3 regions of the Streptomyces sp. BK79 genome follow, and region 2 is predicted to be linked to each of the others. Evidence: predicted binding sites of a transcription regulator. Region 2 holds the regulator's gene; each other region holds the start of a gene.
What was found. Region 2 encodes HrcA, which represses chaperone genes, less so after heat shock. Its sites were predicted from a motif close to TTNGCACTCNGNNNNNCNGAGTGCNAA; they were not measured.
Positions count from the first base shown of each region.

Region 1 (5,485 bases), on a different contig from region 2:
AACGCCAACCGCCTCGGCCTCACGGTGGACGGGGAAGGACCGGTGGTCCAGCGGTTGCTGACCCGGGGTCAGGGCGCGCACGCCCGTGGCGTGCTGGAGTACGTCCGGGTCCACGCCCCGCTCCCCGGGGCCGAGGCGCGGCTCGCGGTGCTCATGCTCGCCCTGCGGGCCGCGCGCGCCGGCACGGGGAACGTCACCGGGCAGGACCTCGGCGGCTGGTTGCAGGGCGATGCCGAGCGGGTGCTCCAGGAACTCGTCGACGTCGGCTGGCTGTTGCTGCCGGACGAGGTCACCGTCGCCGACGCGCTGGACTCACGGCCCGAGGAACCCACCCAGGTCACCGTCCCCTCGCTGCTGCCCGCCGAGCGCCGTCCGCTCTCCTTCGGCAAGGTCACCCGCGCACGGCTGTCGGGGTGGGCGCAGCGGGTGGTGGGCGACCGGAAGCTGCGGAAGAAGAAGGCGGGCGCCGCCACCCGGCTCCTCGCGGTGTACACCGCCGCCCACAGCCGTCCCGACGGGGGTCTCGGCGAGCGGGGCGAAGGCGCCGGGGACGACGGTCTCGATCTCGGCGCGGTCGCCTCGTTCTGCGGACTGCGGCCCGAGGACGTCGCCGGGCACGCCGGACCTCTGGTCGCCGCCGACTGGCTCGCGGAGGCCGACACCGCCGGGGGCCGGCTGCGGGGGCGGCTCGGCGAGCGGGTCCTGCCGCTGAGCGGGTTGCTGTGACGGCTCCTCGGTGACACGGGACGCGGGAACGCGCGGTGCCCAGCACCCCCCGTGGGGGCGCTGGGCACCGTTCTGCTTGCTCAGCTCAGCTCAGTGCCGCGCTCAGTGCGAGTGGCCGTGGCCGTGGCCCGCGGCGGCCGGCTCTTCCTCTTCCTTCTTCTCGACGACCAGGGTCTCGGTCGTCAGGAGGAGGGAGGCGATGGAGGCCGCGTTCTCCAGGGCGGAGCGGGTGACCTTCACCGGGTCGATGACGCCGGCCTTGACCAGGTCGCCGTACTCGCCGGTGGCGGCGTTGAAGCCCTGGCCCTTGTCCAGCTCGGCGACCTTGGAGGTGATGACGTAACCCTCCAGGCCGGCGTTCTCGGCGATCCAGCGCAGCGGCTCGACGGCGGCCTTGCGGACGACCGCGACACCGGTGGCCTCGTCGCCGGTCTTGCCGAGGTTGCCCTCGAGGACCTTGACGGCGTGGACCAGCGCGGAGCCACCACCGGAGACGATGCCCTCCTCGACCGCGGCGCGGGTCGCGGAGATGGCGTCCTCCAGACGGTGCTTGCGCTCCTTCAGCTCCACCTCGGTGGCGGCGCCGACCTTGATCACGCACACGCCGCCGGCCAGCTTGGCGAGGCGCTCCTGGAGCTTCTCGCGGTCCCAGTCGGAGTCCGTGTTCTCGATCTCGGCCTTGATCTGGGCGATGCGGCCCTCGACCTCGTCGCGCTTGCCGGCACCGTCGACGATCGTGGTGTCGTCCTTGGTGACGGTGATGCGACGGGCGGTGCCGAGCACCTCCAGGCCGACCTGGTCGAGCTTGAGGCCGACCTCCTCGGAGATGACGGTGGCGCCGGTGAGGACGGCCATGTCCTGGAGCATCGCCTTGCGGCGGTCGCCGAAGCCCGGGGCCTTGACGGCCACCGCGTTGAAGGTGCCGCGGATCTTGTTGACGACCAGGGTCGACAGGGCCTCGCCCTCGACGTCCTCGGCGATGATCAGCAGCGGCTTGGAGGCGCCCGCCTGGATGACCTTCTCCAGCAGCGGCAGCAGGTCCGCGATGGAGGAGATCTTGCCCTGGTTGATGAGGATGTAGGGGTCCTCGAGGACGGCCTCCATGCGCTCCTGGTCCGTCACGAAGTACGGCGACAGGTAACCCTTGTCGAAGGCCATGCCCTCGGTGAAGTCCAGCTCCAGACCGAAGGTGTTGGACTCCTCGACGGTGATGACACCGTCCTTGCCGACCTTGTCCATCGCCTCGGCGATCAGCTCGCCGACCTGGCTGTCCTGGGCGGACAGACCGGCGACGGCGGCGATGTCGGACTTCTCGTCGATCGGGCGCGCGGTGGCGAGGAGTTCCTCGGACACGGCGGCGACGGCCGCGTCGATGCCCTTCTTCAGCAGCGCCGGGGAGGCACCGGCGGCGACGTTCTTCAGACCCTCGCGGACCAGGGCCTGGGCCAGCACGGTGGCGGTGGTCGTACCGTCACCCGCGATGTCGTTGGTCTTGGTCGCCACCTCCTTCACCAGCTGGGCGCCGAGGTTCTCGTACGGGTCCTCGATCTCCACCTCACGGGCGATGGTGACGCCGTCGTTGGTGATGGTCGGGGCGCCGAACTTCTTGTCGATGACGACGTTGCGGCCCTTGGGGCCGATCGTCACCTTCACCGTGTCGGCGAGCTTGTTGACGCCGCGCTCGAGGGCGCGACGGGCGTCCTCGTCGAACTTCAGGATCTTCGCCATGGGAGCGTGAGCCCTCTCGGAAATCTTGGGGTTATACGGCACTGCGCCCCGGACGCCCGGCTTCTTAACGGTCGCGGGGGCCAGGGGCGCAGTGGAAAAGCTGGGTACTTCGGGTGAACTACTTCTCGATGATCGCGAGCACGTCGCGGGCCGAGAGGACGAGGTACTCCTCGCCGTTGTACTTCACCTCGGTGCCGCCGTACTTGCTGTAGAGCACGACGTCGCCGACGCTGACGTCGAGCGGAAGACGGTTGCCGTCCTCGAAGCGGCCCGGGCCCACGGCCAGGACGACGCCCTCCTGGGGCTTCTCCTTGGCGGTGTCCGGAATGACCAGGCCCGAAGCCGTGGTCTGCTCGGCGTCGAGCGGCTGGACCACGATGCGGTCCTCGAGCGGCTTGATGGCAACCTTGGAGCTGGCGGTCGTCACGATCCGACCTCCCCCTTCGGAGATCTCACGGGGTTAACTGTCTGAGGTGGCGACCAGGTCGATCCGTCGTCGCGGGTGCCGGACCTGCCCGTCGCTGTGTTGGCACTCTCCAGGGGGGAGTGCCAGACCCGAGACTATGACCGCGATTAGCACTCGGTCAAGCGGAGTGCCAATGCCCGCGGCGCGTCGGCGGAGTTTCGGGGTGAACGCCGGGCCGTGTCGCACCCCGCGCGGGTGGGGGACGGGTGGGAACCTCGCCCGGCGTCGAGGGGGTCAGAGGCAGTCCTCAGAGGTAGTCCTCCAGGCGGCCCACCCTCAGCCCCTGCTCCTCGATCGTCTCCAGCAGGCGTGCCGTGCGGGCGCTCAGGCCCTGACCCGTGGGGTGGTCCGGGTCGACGGCGACGATGTCGCCGGGGTGCAGGCGGTGGTCGCCCCGGGTGTAGGTGAGGTCGCCGTCGGCGTTCACGGCCGCCCGCCACAGGACGACCGCCGCGATGCCGCAGTCGGCGGCGGCGCGCAGGGTCACGGTGTCGTGAGTGCCGTAGGGCGGGCGGAAGAGGTGGGGGCGGACGCCGAAGCGGGACCTGAGCTTGGTCTGCTGGCCGCAGATCTCGGCCCGCTGGCCCGCGTAGGGCAGGCCGCGCAGGGAGCGGTGGTCCAGGGTGTGGTTCTGGAGGCTCGCCCCGACCGAGCGCAGCCGGGCGAAGTGGCCGTACGCCGGTCCGGCGACGGTGTCGGTGAGGAACAGGGTGACGGGCAGCCGCCGTGCGCGGATCAGCCCGGTGAGGGACGGGTCGCGCTCGGCGCTGTCGTCGAAGGTGAGGAAGACGACCCGGTCGGTGGTGCGGACGTGGTCGACGACGGGCGGCAGGCTCTGGCCCCGGTCGCTGCCCTGGGCCGGCTCCCCGGCCGCCGGGGGCCGCGCGGGGTCGGTGAACTGGGCGCAGCCGGTGAGCAGGACGGCGGCCAGGGCGGCACTGGCCGGCCGGAACCGCCCGCGCCTCACAGGTAGTCCTCCAGCCGGGCCACGGCGTATCCCTCGGCGGTGACCTTGTCGAGGAAGGCGCGGACCATGTCGCGCATGGTGCCGCCCCAGTCGTCCGCGCCCCGGAAGTGGGTGAGGACGATGTCCCCGGGGTGGATCTTCCGGTCCCACTCGCGGTAGTCCCAGTGGTCGGCGAAGACCTCCTCGTTCCAGATCGGGACGTACCGGATGCCGCAGGCCTTGGCCGCGCGCAGGGTGTCGCGGTTGTAGTTGCCGTAGGGCGGGCGGAAGAGGGCGGGGCGCTTGCCGTAGCGCTCCTCGATCACGTCCTGCATGCCGCAGATCTCGCGCTTCTGCTCGCGGTAGGACAGGGCGGGCAGGTAGGGGTGGTTCAGGGTGTGGTTGTTGAGGGTGACGCCGCGGTCCCGCATCTTCTCGAAGTAGCCGTAGTCCTCCTTGACCAGGTAGTCGCTGAGGAAGGCGGTGTACGGGACCTTCAGTTCGCTCATCATCCGCAGGAACGCCGGGTCCTTCTCGGCGCCGTCGTCGATGGTGAGGAAGACGATCTTCTTCTCGGTGGGGATCGAGGTGAAGACCGGCGGGAGGTTCTCCTGGCCCCTCACCTCGAAGCCCTCGCGGGCCTTGATCTCCGGCTTCTTCGCCGGGGGCGGCGGCGCGGTCAGCGGGACCTTCTCCAGCTTCCAGCGCTCGGCGGCGGCGACCCGGGCGGCCTGGGCCGCGCGGAGCTTGCCGGCGTAGGCGTCGAGCGCGCGGGCCGGGGGTGCTTGCAGGGGCTCCCCGCCGGACGCGCCCCGCGTCCCGGAGGCGTCCTGCGCACAGCCGGAGGCGAGGGCGGCGACGGCGAGCACGGCGACACCGCCGCGCGTCCGGAGCCTCGGGGAGGACGGCCGGAATGCCCTGGACACCCGGCTTTTGTCATTTTGTACGACTGCTCGCATGGTGCCGGATCCTCGCAGCCCCGCCCGGCCGGACCGTGCCCGACACCGCGCCGGAGGCGCACCATCCACCGACTGGCCCACAATGTCCCGGTGAACGACCTCGACGCCCTCCTCGCCCTGCTCACCCCCGCCGGCCGCGCCCTCCTCGACGAGGTGCGCGACACCGATCCCGCGCGGGAACTGGCCGTCGCGACCCGGTTGCGGCGCACGCATCCCGCCGAGCTGGTGTCGGCGGCGCTCGGGCAGGCGCGGCTGCGGCAGCGGGCGGTGGCGAAGTTCGGGGCCGAGGACGCCGGGCGGATGTTCTTCACGCCCGCCGGGGTCGAGCAGTCGACGCGGGCGAGCGTGGCCGCGTACCGGGCCCGGCGGTTCAAGGCCCTGGGCGTGACCTCCGTGGCCGACCTGTGCTGCGGGATCGGCGGCGACGCGATCGCGCTGGCCCGGGCCGGGATCCGGGTGCTCGCCGTGGACCGCGACCCGGCGACCGCCGCGGCGGCCCGCGCCAACGCCGGGGCGCTGGGGCTGGCCGAGCTGATCGAGGTGCGCGAGGCGGATGTGACGGAGGTGGACACGGGTGCGTACGACGCCGTGTTCGTCGATCCGGCGCGGCGGGGCGGGCGGGGCCGGATCTTCGACCCCGAGGCGTACTCGCCGCCGCTG
Region 1 covers NZ_JBHVOC010000006.1:125,918-131,402, reverse strand. Annotated here, with positions in the region: gene ACFIF2_RS09410 (hypothetical protein) at 1-726, shown strand, start outside; gene groL (chaperonin GroEL) at 829-2,454, opposite strand; gene groES (co-chaperone GroES) at 2,573-2,881, opposite strand; gene ACFIF2_RS09395 (polysaccharide deacetylase family protein) at 3,168-3,887, opposite strand; gene ACFIF2_RS09390 (polysaccharide deacetylase family protein) at 3,884-4,825, opposite strand; gene ACFIF2_RS09385 (methyltransferase domain-containing protein) at 4,916-5,485, shown strand, end outside.
Region 1: groES (co-chaperone GroES) is a predicted target of HrcA. The motif match lies at 3,028-3,054, and genes of this name have one in related genera.

Region 2 (5,485 bases):
GTCTCGTACCAGGCGGCCTCGCCGGCCAGCTGGTGGGCGTAGACACCGACGGAGGCGGGGTCGGGTGTCTCGGGCTGCGGCATGAAGAGGTTGACGCCGAAGGGGCGGCCCGTCAGTCCCCGCAGTTCCTTGATCTCCTGGTACATCCCGTCCGCGGTCTTGTACCCGGCGGCCAGGAATCCCAGCCCGCCCGCCTCGCAGACCGCGGCGGCGAGCCGGGGCACGGAGATGCCGCCCGCCATGGGCGCCTGCACGATCGGGTAGGGGAAGAGATCGGTCAGTGCGGAGGACATGAGCGCATGTTGTCACGTCCTCGGAACAAGTCCGAATCCGGGCTTCCGTTGGCATAGGCCAGGAGCATCCACCACGAAACGCCTCCGGCGGAGGCACGGGAAAGCCCCTGACGGTGATCACCGTCAGGGGCTTTCCGAGGTCGTCCCCGGGTCGTCGACAGGTCGTCCCCGGGTCGTCGACAGGTCGCGCGAGGAGCTGTCAGCGTCCGTTGAACGCGTCCTTCAGCCGGGAGAACAATCCCTGCTGGCCGGGCTGGAACTGCCCGGTCGGGCGCTCCTCGCCGCGGAGTTTGGCCAGCTCGCGCAGGAGGCGCTCCTGTTCGACGTCGAGCTTGGTCGGGGTGGTGACCTCGACGTGGACGATGAGGTCGCCCCGGCCGCCGCCGCGCAGGTGGGTGACGCCCCGGCCGTGCAGCGGGATCGACTGGCCGGACTGGGTGCCCGGGCGGATGTCGACCTCCTCCATGCCGTCGAGCGTCTCCAGCGGCACCTTCGTGCCGAGGGCCGCCGCCGTCATCGGGATGGTGACCGTGCAGTGCAGGTCGTCACCGCGGCGCTGGAAGGTCGAGTGCGGCAGCTCGTGGATCTCGACGTACAGGTCGCCGGCGGGGCCGCCGCCGGGGCCGACCTCGCCCTCGCCCGCGAGCTGGATCCGCGTGCCGTTGTCGACGCCCGCCGGGATCTTCACGGTCAGCGTGCGCCGGGAGCGGACCCGGCCGTCGCCCGCGCACTCGGGGCACGGGGTCGGGACCACGGTGCCGAAGCCCTGGCACTGCGGGCAGGGCCGCGAGGTCATGACCTGGCCCAGGAAGGACCGGGTGACCTGCGAGACCTCACCGCGGCCGCGGCACATGTCACACGTCTGGGCCGACGTGCCGGGCGCCGCGCCCTCGCCGTTGCAGGTGTTGCAGACGACGGCCGTGTCGACCTGGATGTCCTTGGTCGTCCCGAACGCGGCCTCGTCCAGCTCGACCTCGATGCGGATCATCGCGTCCTGGCCCCGGCGGGTGCGCGAGCGCGGCCCGCGCTGCGACGCCGTACCGAAGAAGGCGTCCATGATGTCCGAGAAGTTCCCGAAGCCACCCGCGCCGAAGCCGCCCGCGCCACCGCCGGCGGCCTGCGAGAGGGGGTCGCCGCCGAGGTCGTAGACCTGCTTCTTCTGCGGGTCCGACAGCACCTCGTAGGCGGCGTTGATCTCCTTGAACCGCTCCTGGGTCTTCGGATCGGGGTTGACGTCCGGGTGCAGCTCGCGGGCGAGCCTCCGGAACGCCTTCTTGATCTCGTCCTGGGAAGCGTCGCGGCGCACGCCGAGTACGGCGTAGTAGTCCGTGGCCACCTACGACTCCGCCAGGATCTGTCCGACGTACCGTGCCACTGCGCGTACCGCTCCCATCGTTCCCGGGTAGTCCATGCGGGTCGGTCCGACCACGCCGAGCTTGGCAACCGCCTCGCCGCCCGAACCGTAGCCCACCGACACGACGGACGTGGAGTTGAGTCCCTCGTGGGCGTTCTCATGACCGATACGGACGGTCACGCCCGGATCCTTCGCCTCGCCCAGCAGCTTGAGGAGCACGACCTGCTCCTCCAGCGCCTCGAGGACGGGCCGGATCACCAGGGGGAAGTCGTGCCCGAAGCGGGTCAGATTGGCGGTGCCGCCGATCATGAGCCGCTCCTCGTTCTCCTCGACCAGCGTCTCCAGGAGAGTGGAGAGCACCGTCGAGACCGTACCGCGGTCCTCGGCCTCGAAGGCGTCGGCCAGGTCCTCCACCAGGCTCGGCACGTCCGAGAACCGGCGCCCGGCGACCCTGCTGTTGAGCCGCGCCCGCAGGTCCGCGAGGGACGCCTCGCCGAACGGCGCCGGACAGTCGACCATCCGCTGCTCGACCCGGCCGGTGTCCGTGATCAGCACCAGCATCAGCCGCGCGGGCGCCAGCGACAGCAGCTCCACGTGCCGCACGGTCGAGCGGGTCAGCGACGGGTACTGCACGACGGCGACCTGCCGGGTGAGCTGCGCGAGCAGCCGCACCGTGCGGGCCACCACGTCGTCCAGGTCGACGGCGCCCTCCAGGAAGTTCTGGATGGCACGCCGCTCGGGCGCGGTCATCGGCTTGACGCCGGCCAGCTTGTCGACGAAGAGCCGGTAGCCCTTGTCGGTCGGGATGCGCCCGGCGCTGGTGTGCGGCTGGGCGATGAACCCCTCGTCCTCCAGGGCCGCCATGTCGTTGCGCACGGTGGCCGGGGAGACGCCGAGGTTGTGCCGCTCGGTGAGGGCCTTGGAGCCGACCGGCTCCTCGGTGCCGACGTAGTCCTGGACGATGGCGCGCAGCACCTGGAGCCTGCGTTCACTGAGCATCGGCGCGCGCACCTCCAGAAGTCGTCCGCCCGGTGTCCTCTCTGGCACTCACGGCGCGCGAGTGCCAGCCTTCCCCGGCCCAGTGTACGGCCGTGGGGTACGCCCTCGGCAAGGCCGGTCACCGTCGCCGTGCCCGAAGGCGCCCTCCTCGATAGCGTCGCCGCCATGAGCGTGATGTGGGAAGACCTGGAGTGGGAGCGGTTGGCCCCGGGGGTGGGGCGCCGCCGGCTGCCGGGGTGGGACTGCACGGCGGGGCTGGTGGTCGGCGCGGGCGCGGCGCTGATGGTGGACGCCGGGTCGAGCCTGGCGGAGGGCGCTCGGCTGCGCACGTGGGCGCGGGAACTCACCGGCCACCGTGTGACGCATCTCGCCCTGACGCACCCGCACTTCGACCACGTCTTCGGCGCGGCGGCGTTCGCGGGGGTGGAGGTGTACGGCGCGGTGGGCACGGACGCGGTGTTCGCGCGGGGCGGACACGGGCGCGGGGCGCTGCGGGCGGACGCGGTGGCGGAGGGGCTCGACGCGGGGCAGGCGGAGGAGGCGGCCGACGCGCTCGTCGCCGTCCGGCACGAGGTGTGCGGCGAGTGGACGCTCGACCTGGGCGGCGGCCGGCAGGCGCTGCTCGCCAACGTGGGGCCGGGCCACACCGGCCACGACCTCGCGGTGCTGGTGCCGGGCGAGGTGGAGGTCGTCTTCTGCGGCGACCTGGTCGAGGAGTCCGGCGAACCGCAGGCGGGCCCCGACGCCGTACCGTCGCACTGGCCCGCCGCCCTGGACCGGCTGCTGGACCTCGGCGGCGAGGACGCGCTGTACGTGCCCGGTCACGGAGCGGTGGTGGACGCGGCGTTCGTACGGGCCCAACGGGACGCGCTGGCCGCCCGGTTCGGCGTGTCGCGCTGATCACGGCGCGCCCGTTTCTCGTATCGTCGGCAGAATGCGCCAGTACTCCGCCGACCTGACCCCTCCGTGGAAGAAACCGCAGCCGGTACCGGAGGTCCCGGCCGACCCCGGCCTGGTGGTCGAGGAGCCCGGCACCGGGTTCTGCGGGGCGGTGATCGGCTGCGAGGCGGGCACGGTGACGCTGGAGGACCGCTTCGGCAAGCACCGGGTGTTCCCGCTGGAGCCGCGCGGGTTCCTGCTGGAGGGACGGGTGGTGACGCTGGTCCGGCCGTCGTCCGGTCCGGTACGGCCCACGCGCACGGCGTCCGGTTCGGTGGCGGTCCCGGGGGCTCGCGCGCGCGTGGCCCGCGCCGGGCGCATCTACGTCGAGGGGCGGCACGACGCCGAGCTGGTCGAGAAGGTGTGGGGCGACGACCTGCGGATCGAGGGGGTCGTCGTGGAGTACCTGGAGGGCGTGGACGACCTGCCGTCGATCGTCGACGAGTTCGCGCCGGGTCCGGACGCGCGGCTGGGGGTCCTGGTGGACCACCTGGTGCCGGGTTCGAAGGAGTGGCGGATCGCGGAGGCGGTGACCAGCGAACACGCGCTGGTCGTGGGCCACCCCTACATCGACATCTGGGAGGCCGTGAAGCCGTCCTCCCTGGGCATCGAGGGCTGGCCCCGGGTACCGCGCGGCCAGGACTGGAAGACGGGCGTGTGCCGGGCGCTGGGCTGGCCGTCCGAGAACACCGGGGCGGTGTGGCAGGCGATCCTGGCGCGGGTGGGGTCGTACAAGGACCTGGAGCCGGAGCTGCTGGGACGGGTCGAGGAACTGATCGATTTCGTGACGACCTGAGCCAGCCCGTCCGGCGTTCCTCGATTCAGCCCGTCCGGCGTTCGAGGAGGGGGGTCCAGGGGCGGAGCCCCCGCGGCGGGGGCGACACCAGGCCGTTCAGTCCACCAGGTCCCGCACCACCGCGTCCGCCAGCAACCGCCCGCGCAGCGTCAGCACCGCGCTCCCCGCCTCGTACGGTCCCTCCTCCAGCAGCCCGTCGGACAGCGCCCGCCGCGACGCCGCGAGCCCCGCCTCCTTCAGGAGCGACAGCGGGACGCCCTCCCGCAGCCGCAGCTCCAGCAGGATCCGCTCCACCCGCCGGTCCTCGCCCGCCAGCACCTCGCGGCCCGCGCCGGGCGACTTCCCCGCCGCCAGCGCGCCCGCGTACGCGCCGGGGTGCTTCACGTTCCACCAGCGCACCCCGCCCACGTGGGAGTGCGCGCCCGGTCCCGCGCCCCACCAGTCGGCGCCCCGCCAGTACAGCTCGTTGTGCAGGCAGCGGCCCGCGTCGGAGGTCGCCCAGTTCGACACCTCGTACCAGTCGAAGCCCGCCGCCGACAGGGTCTCCTCGGCGATCAGGTACCGGTCGGCGTGGACGTCGTCGTCGGTCATCGGGACCTCGCCGCGCCGGATGCGGCGGGCCAGCTGGGTGCCCTCCTCGACGATCAGGGCGTACGCGGAGACGTGGTCGGGTCCGGCGCCGAGCGCCGCGTCCAGCGAGGCCCGCCAGTCGTCGTCGGTCTCGCCGGGGGTGCCGTAGATCAGGTCGAGGTTGACGTGGTCGAAGCCGGCCGCGCGGGCCTCGGCGACGCACGCCTCGGGGCGGCCCGGGGTGTGGGTGCGGTCGAGGATCCTCAGGACGTGCTGCCTCGCGCTCTGCATGCCGAAGGAGATCCGGTTGAAGCCGCCCTCGCGGAGGGTGGCGAGGTACGCCGGGTCGACCGACTCGGGGTTGGCCTCCGTCGTGATCTCCGCGTCGGCGGCGAGGCCGAACTCGTCCCGGATCGCGTGCAGCATCCGCACGAGGTCGCCGGCGGCCAGCAGTGTGGGCGTACCGCCGCCGACGAAGACCGTGCGGACCTCGCGGGGGTCGTCGCCGAGCACCTTGCGGGCCAGGCGGACCTC
Region 2 covers NZ_JBHVOC010000004.1:85,572-91,056, reverse strand. Annotated here, with positions in the region: gene ACFIF2_RS06055 (nitronate monooxygenase) at 1-293, opposite strand, end outside; gene dnaJ (molecular chaperone DnaJ) at 493-1,629, opposite strand; gene hrcA (heat-inducible transcriptional repressor HrcA) at 1,630-2,646, opposite strand; gene ACFIF2_RS06040 (MBL fold metallo-hydrolase) at 2,812-3,546, shown strand; gene ACFIF2_RS06035 (DUF3097 domain-containing protein) at 3,581-4,381, shown strand; gene hemW (radical SAM family heme chaperone HemW) at 4,478-5,485, opposite strand, start outside.

Region 3 (5,485 bases), on a different contig from region 2:
CCTCCAGTCGGTTCTTGTCACACGGACGTGGCGAGGCTCCCGGCTAGGGAAGGTGCCAAATCCGTCTCACGGCGAGATGCGTCGTGAGGAAGATGAGGAGAAAGGGCCTCGCCTCACATGGCTGTGCAGACTGTCGAAAGCACCACCGACACCACCGCTTCCACCCCCTCCGCCGCCTCCCCGGTCGACCTCGGTCCCGCCGCGGCGCTCTCCTGCCGCGAGTGCGGCCACCGTGTGCCGCTCGGCCCGCTCTTCGCCTGCGAGGAGTGTTTCGGCCCGCTGGAGATCGCCTACGACTTCTCGGCCTACGACACCGAGGAGCTGCGAGGGCGGATCGAGGCGGGTCCCGCGAACATCTGGCGCTACGCGCCGCTGCTGCCCGTCCCCGCCGACGTGGCGACCAAGCCGAACATCAACCCCGGCTGGACCAAGCTCGTCCAGGCCGACAACCTCGCGCGCGAGCTGGGTGTCGAGCCCGGCAAGCTGTTCGTCAAGGACGACTCCGGCAACCCGACGCACTCCTTCAAGGACCGCGTCGTCGCCCAGGCCCTGGAGGCCGCCCGCGCCTTCGGCTTCACCACCCTCTCCTGCTCCTCCACCGGCAACCTGGCCGGCGCCGTCGGCGCCGCCGCCGCCCGCGCCGGCTTCCGGTCCTGCGTGTTCATCCCGCACGACCTGGAGCAGGGCAAGGTCGTCATGGCCGCCGTCTACGGCGGTGAGCTGGTCGGCATCGAGGGCAACTACGACGACGTCAACCGCTTCTGCTCCGAACTGATCGGCGACCCGGCCGGCGAGGGCTGGGGCTTCGTCAACGTCAACCTGCGGCCCTACTACGCGGAGGGCTCCAAGACCCTCGCGTACGAGATCTGCGAGCAGCTCGGCTGGAAGCTGCCCGACCAGATCGTCGTCCCGATCGCCTCCGGCTCCCAGCTCACGAAGATCGACAAGGGGCTGCAGGAGCTGATCAGGCTCGGGCTGGTCGAGGACAAGCCGTACAAGATCTTCGGTGCCCAGGCCGAGGGCTGCTCCCCGGTGTCCACCGCGTACAAGGCCGGCCACGACGTCGTCCGCCCGCAGAAGCCGAACACCATCGCCAAGTCGCTGGCCATCGGCAACCCGGCCGACGGCCCCTACGTCCTCGACATCGCGCGCCGCACCGGTGGCGCCGTGGAGGACGTGACCGACGAGCAGGTCGTCGACGCCATCAAGCTGCTCGCCCGCACGGAGGGCATCTTCGCGGAGACCGCCGGCGGGGTGACGGTGGGCGTGACGCGCAAGCTGGTCGACAGCGGCGCGCTGGACCCCTCCCTCACCACGGTCGTCCTCAACACCGGCGACGGCCTCAAGACCCTCGACGCGGTGGCCGGCACCGGCCTGACCGCCACCATCCGCCCGAACCTGGACTCCTTCCGAGAGGCTGGCCTCGCATGAGCGTGACCGTTCGCATCCCGACCATCCTGCGCACCTACACCGGCGGGCAGGCCGAGGTCAGCGCCGAGGGCGCGAACCTCGGGGAGGTCATCTCCGACCTGGAGAAGAACCACACCGGCATCGCCGCCCGCGTCCTGGACGACCAGGGCAAGCTGCGTCGCTTCGTCAACGTGTACGTCAACGACGACGACGTCCGCTTCGAGCAGGGCCTCAAGACGGTGACGCCGGACGGTGCGGGCGTCTCCATCATTCCGGCGGTCGCCGGCGGCTGACACCGGGCCGGCTCCCGGCTGATACACCTCGTAGTGCGTATTGCCCTCTCCGTAAGAGAAGCGGAGGGGGCAATTCCATGTGATTGAGCGCGGTAGAGTTGGGGAACGCGCTCCCGATCAAGAGATCGGGGAGCCTGAATTCCCTGCCGCTCGCCCGATAAGAAGCAGCCAAAGTGCGGGCCCTTTTCGCGGCTTTTGCGCCTTTTGCGTACCCGGAATTGATCCGAATTGCAGTGAAACTTCGCCCTATTCCGGACCGGGTGCGTCCAGATTTCTCGTCCGACTGACCTGTTGCAGACGGCAGTTGGACAGATACATTCAGCCGCGGTCGACGCGTTCCGGCGCACGCCCCCAGTCGTGGGGGGTGAGGTCTGACCCGGGTCCGCGAAGTGCGGATCTGTGCAAGGGCCAGTAATAGGGGAGTTAGGCATGGCTCAGGGCACCGTCAAGTGGTTCAACGCGGAGAAGGGGTACGGCTTCATCGCGGTCGACGGTGGTGCGGATGTTTTCGTCCACTACAGCGCGATTCAGATGGACGGCTACCGCACCCTCGAAGAAGGCCAGCGGGTCGAGTTCGAGATCTCGCAGGGTCAGAAGGGCCCGCAGGCCGACATGGTTCGCCTCAGTGCCTGAGACGTTCGGCCACCGCAAGTAAACGGTTCTTCTCCGAAGGGCCCGCACCTCTCCCGGGGGGTGCGGGCCCTTCGGGCTGCCCGGACACCCGTCCGGGTCCCTGTTCGCGGGTGGCTGAGCGCGGGCGCGGATCCCCGGCAGGCGCTTGCACTCGGCAGGGGCGAGTGCTAATCATTGGCGTTAGCACTCTGAAGGTGAGAGTGACAACGAAGGACCGGGTCGGTGAGGCCCGCAGGCCGGGTGGGGAAGGAACCACGAGGCCGGCGAGCCGTCCGTCGCGGGCGCGGGCGCGGTCCGAAGGAATCACCCCCAGTCCTGGAGGGACCACTTCACATGGCCAAGATCATCGCGTTCGACGAGGAGGCACGGCGCGGCCTCGAGCGCGGCATGAACCAGCTCGCGGACGCCGTCAAGGTGACGCTCGGCCCCAAGGGCCGCAACGTCGTCCTCGAGAAGAAGTGGGGCGCCCCCACGATCACCAACGATGGTGTCTCCATCGCCAAGGAGATCGAACTCGAGGACCCGTACGAGAAGATCGGCGCCGAGCTGGTCAAGGAAGTCGCCAAGAAGACGGACGACGTCGCCGGTGACGGTACGACCACCGCGACCGTTCTCGCCCAGGCCCTGGTCAAGGAGGGCCTGCGCAACGTAGCCGCCGGCGCCAACCCGATGGCCCTCAAGCGCGGTATCGAGAAGGCCGTCGAGGCCGTCTCCGCCGCCCTGCTCGAGCAGGCCAAGGACGTCGAGACCAAGGAGCAGATCGCCTCCACGGCCTCCATCTCCGCCGCCGACACCCAGATCGGCGAGCTGATCGCCGAGGCGATGGACAAGGTCGGCAAGGAAGGCGTCATCACCGTCGAGGAGTCCCAGACCTTCGGTCTGGAGCTGGAGCTCACCGAGGGTATGCGCTTCGACAAGGGCTACATCTCGGCGTACTTCGCCACCGACATGGAGCGTATGGAGGCGTCGCTCGACGACCCGTACATCCTGATCGCCAACTCCAAGATCGGCAACGTCAAGGACCTGCTGCCGCTCCTGGAGAAGGTCATGCAGTCGGGCAAGCCGCTGCTGATCATCGCCGAGGACGTCGAGGGCGAGGCCCTGTCGACCCTGGTCGTCAACAAGATCCGCGGCACCTTCAAGTCCGTCGCCGTCAAGGCCCCGGGCTTCGGCGACCGCCGCAAGGCCATGCTCGGCGACATCGCCATCCTCACGGGCGGCGAGGTCATCTCCGAGGAGGTCGGCCTCAAGCTGGAGAACGCGTCCCTGGACCTCCTGGGCCGCGCCCGCAAGGTCGTCATCACCAAGGACGAGACCACGATCGTCGACGGCGCCGGCTCGACCGACCAGGTCAACGGCCGCGTCAACCAGATCCGCGCCGAGATCGAGAACAGCGACTCGGACTACGACCGCGAGAAGCTCCAGGAGCGCCTGGCGAAGCTCGCGGGCGGCGTCGCGGTCATCAAGGCCGGTGCCGCCACCGAGGTGGAGCTCAAGGAGCGCAAGCACCGCATCGAGGACGCCGTGCGCAACGCGAAGGCGGCCGTCGAGGAGGGCATCGTCGCCGGTGGTGGCGTGGCCCTGCTCCAGGCCTCCCAGGTCTTCGAGAAGCTGGAGCTGACGGGTGACGAGGCGACCGGCGCCAACGCCGTGAAGCTCGCCCTGGAGGCCCCGCTGAAGCAGATCGCCGTCAACGGTGGTCTCGAGGGCGGCGTCGTCGTGGAGAAGGTCCGCAACCTGACCGTCGGCCACGGCCTGAACGCCGCGACCGGTGAGTACGTCGACATGATCGCCGAGGGCATCATCGACCCGGCGAAGGTGACCCGTTCCGCGCTGCAGAACGCCGCCTCCATCGCCGCGCTGTTCCTCACCACCGAGGCCGTCATCGCCGACAAGCCGGAGAAGGCCGCCGCGGGCGGCGCCCCGGGCGGCATGCCGGGCGGTGACATGGACTTCTGATCGACCTCTGGTTGATCGACCGTCCGTCACGTACCGAGGGCGGCACTCCCTGTTCCGGCAGGGGGTGCCGCCCTCGGGCGTTCCCGCGGGCCCCCGCGGCCGCGATGTGCGACGGATCACGCCGGTCGGGGGCCGTGGACGGAATGGCCGCGACGGGTGCGCCTGTTGTCGTGGAGGCACCCTCTATGCACGCGCACATACCCACTGGTACCTCCTTAGGAGCCCCCACGTGACCGTCACCGCCTCCGACACCGCCTCGCGCGCCGCGCACCTCCTCGCCCGCCCGGCCACCATCAACGGCCTGACCGTCCCGAACCGCGTCGCGATGGCGCCGATGACCCGGATGTTCTCCCCGGGCGGCGTCCCCGGCGAGGACGTGCTCTCGTACTACGCGCGCCGCGCCGCCGCCGGTGTCGGCCTGATCGTCACCGAGGGCACCTACGTCGGGCACGACTCCGCCGGGCAGAGCGACCGCGTGCCGCGCTTCCACGGCGAGGAGCAGCTCGCCGGCTGGGCGAAGGTCGCCGAGGCCGTGCACGCGGCGGGCGGCACGATCGTGCCGCAGCTGTGGCACATCGGCATGGTCCGCAAGCAGGGTGAGCCGCCCTTCGCCGACGCCCCCGCCGTCGGCCCCTCCGGCCTGCGCATCGGCGAGGACGAGGCCACCGGCAGGGCGATGACCCAGCGCGACCTGGACGACGTCATCGGCGCCTTCGCCGACGCCGCCGCCGACGCCGAGCGCATCGGCTTCGACGGCGTGGAGATCCACGGCGCCCACGGCTACCTCGTCGACCAGTTCCTGTGGGCGGGCACCAACCGCCGCACCGACGCCTACGGCGGCGACCCCGTCTCCCGCACGCGCTTCGCCGCCGAGATCGTGGCCGCCGTACGCGAGAAGGTCTCGCCGGAGTTCCCGGTGATCTTCCGCTACTCGCAGTGGAAGATGGACGCCTACGACGCCCGCCTCGCCGAGACCCCCGAGGAGCTGGAGACGATCCTCGCCCCGCTCGCCTCGGCCGGCGTCGACGCCTTCCACGCCTCCACCCGCCGCTACTGGACCCCGGAGTTCGACGGCTCCGACCTCAACCTGGCCGGCTGGACCAAGAAGCTCACCGGCAAGACCGCCATCACCGTCGGCTCGGTCGGCCTGGACGGCGAGTTCGGCAAGGCGTTCCAGGGCCAGGGTGCTG
Region 3 covers NZ_JBHVOC010000014.1:164,743-170,227, reverse strand. Annotated here, with positions in the region: SAM riboswitch class I at 1-99, shown strand, start outside; gene thrC (threonine synthase) at 118-1,431, shown strand; gene ACFIF2_RS19320 (MoaD/ThiS family protein) at 1,428-1,703, shown strand; gene ACFIF2_RS19315 (cold-shock protein) at 2,133-2,336, shown strand; gene groL (chaperonin GroEL) at 2,670-4,295, shown strand; gene ACFIF2_RS19305 (NADH:flavin oxidoreductase) at 4,525-5,485, shown strand, end outside.
Region 3: groL (chaperonin GroEL) is a predicted target of HrcA. The motif match lies at 2,481-2,507, and genes of this name have one in related genera.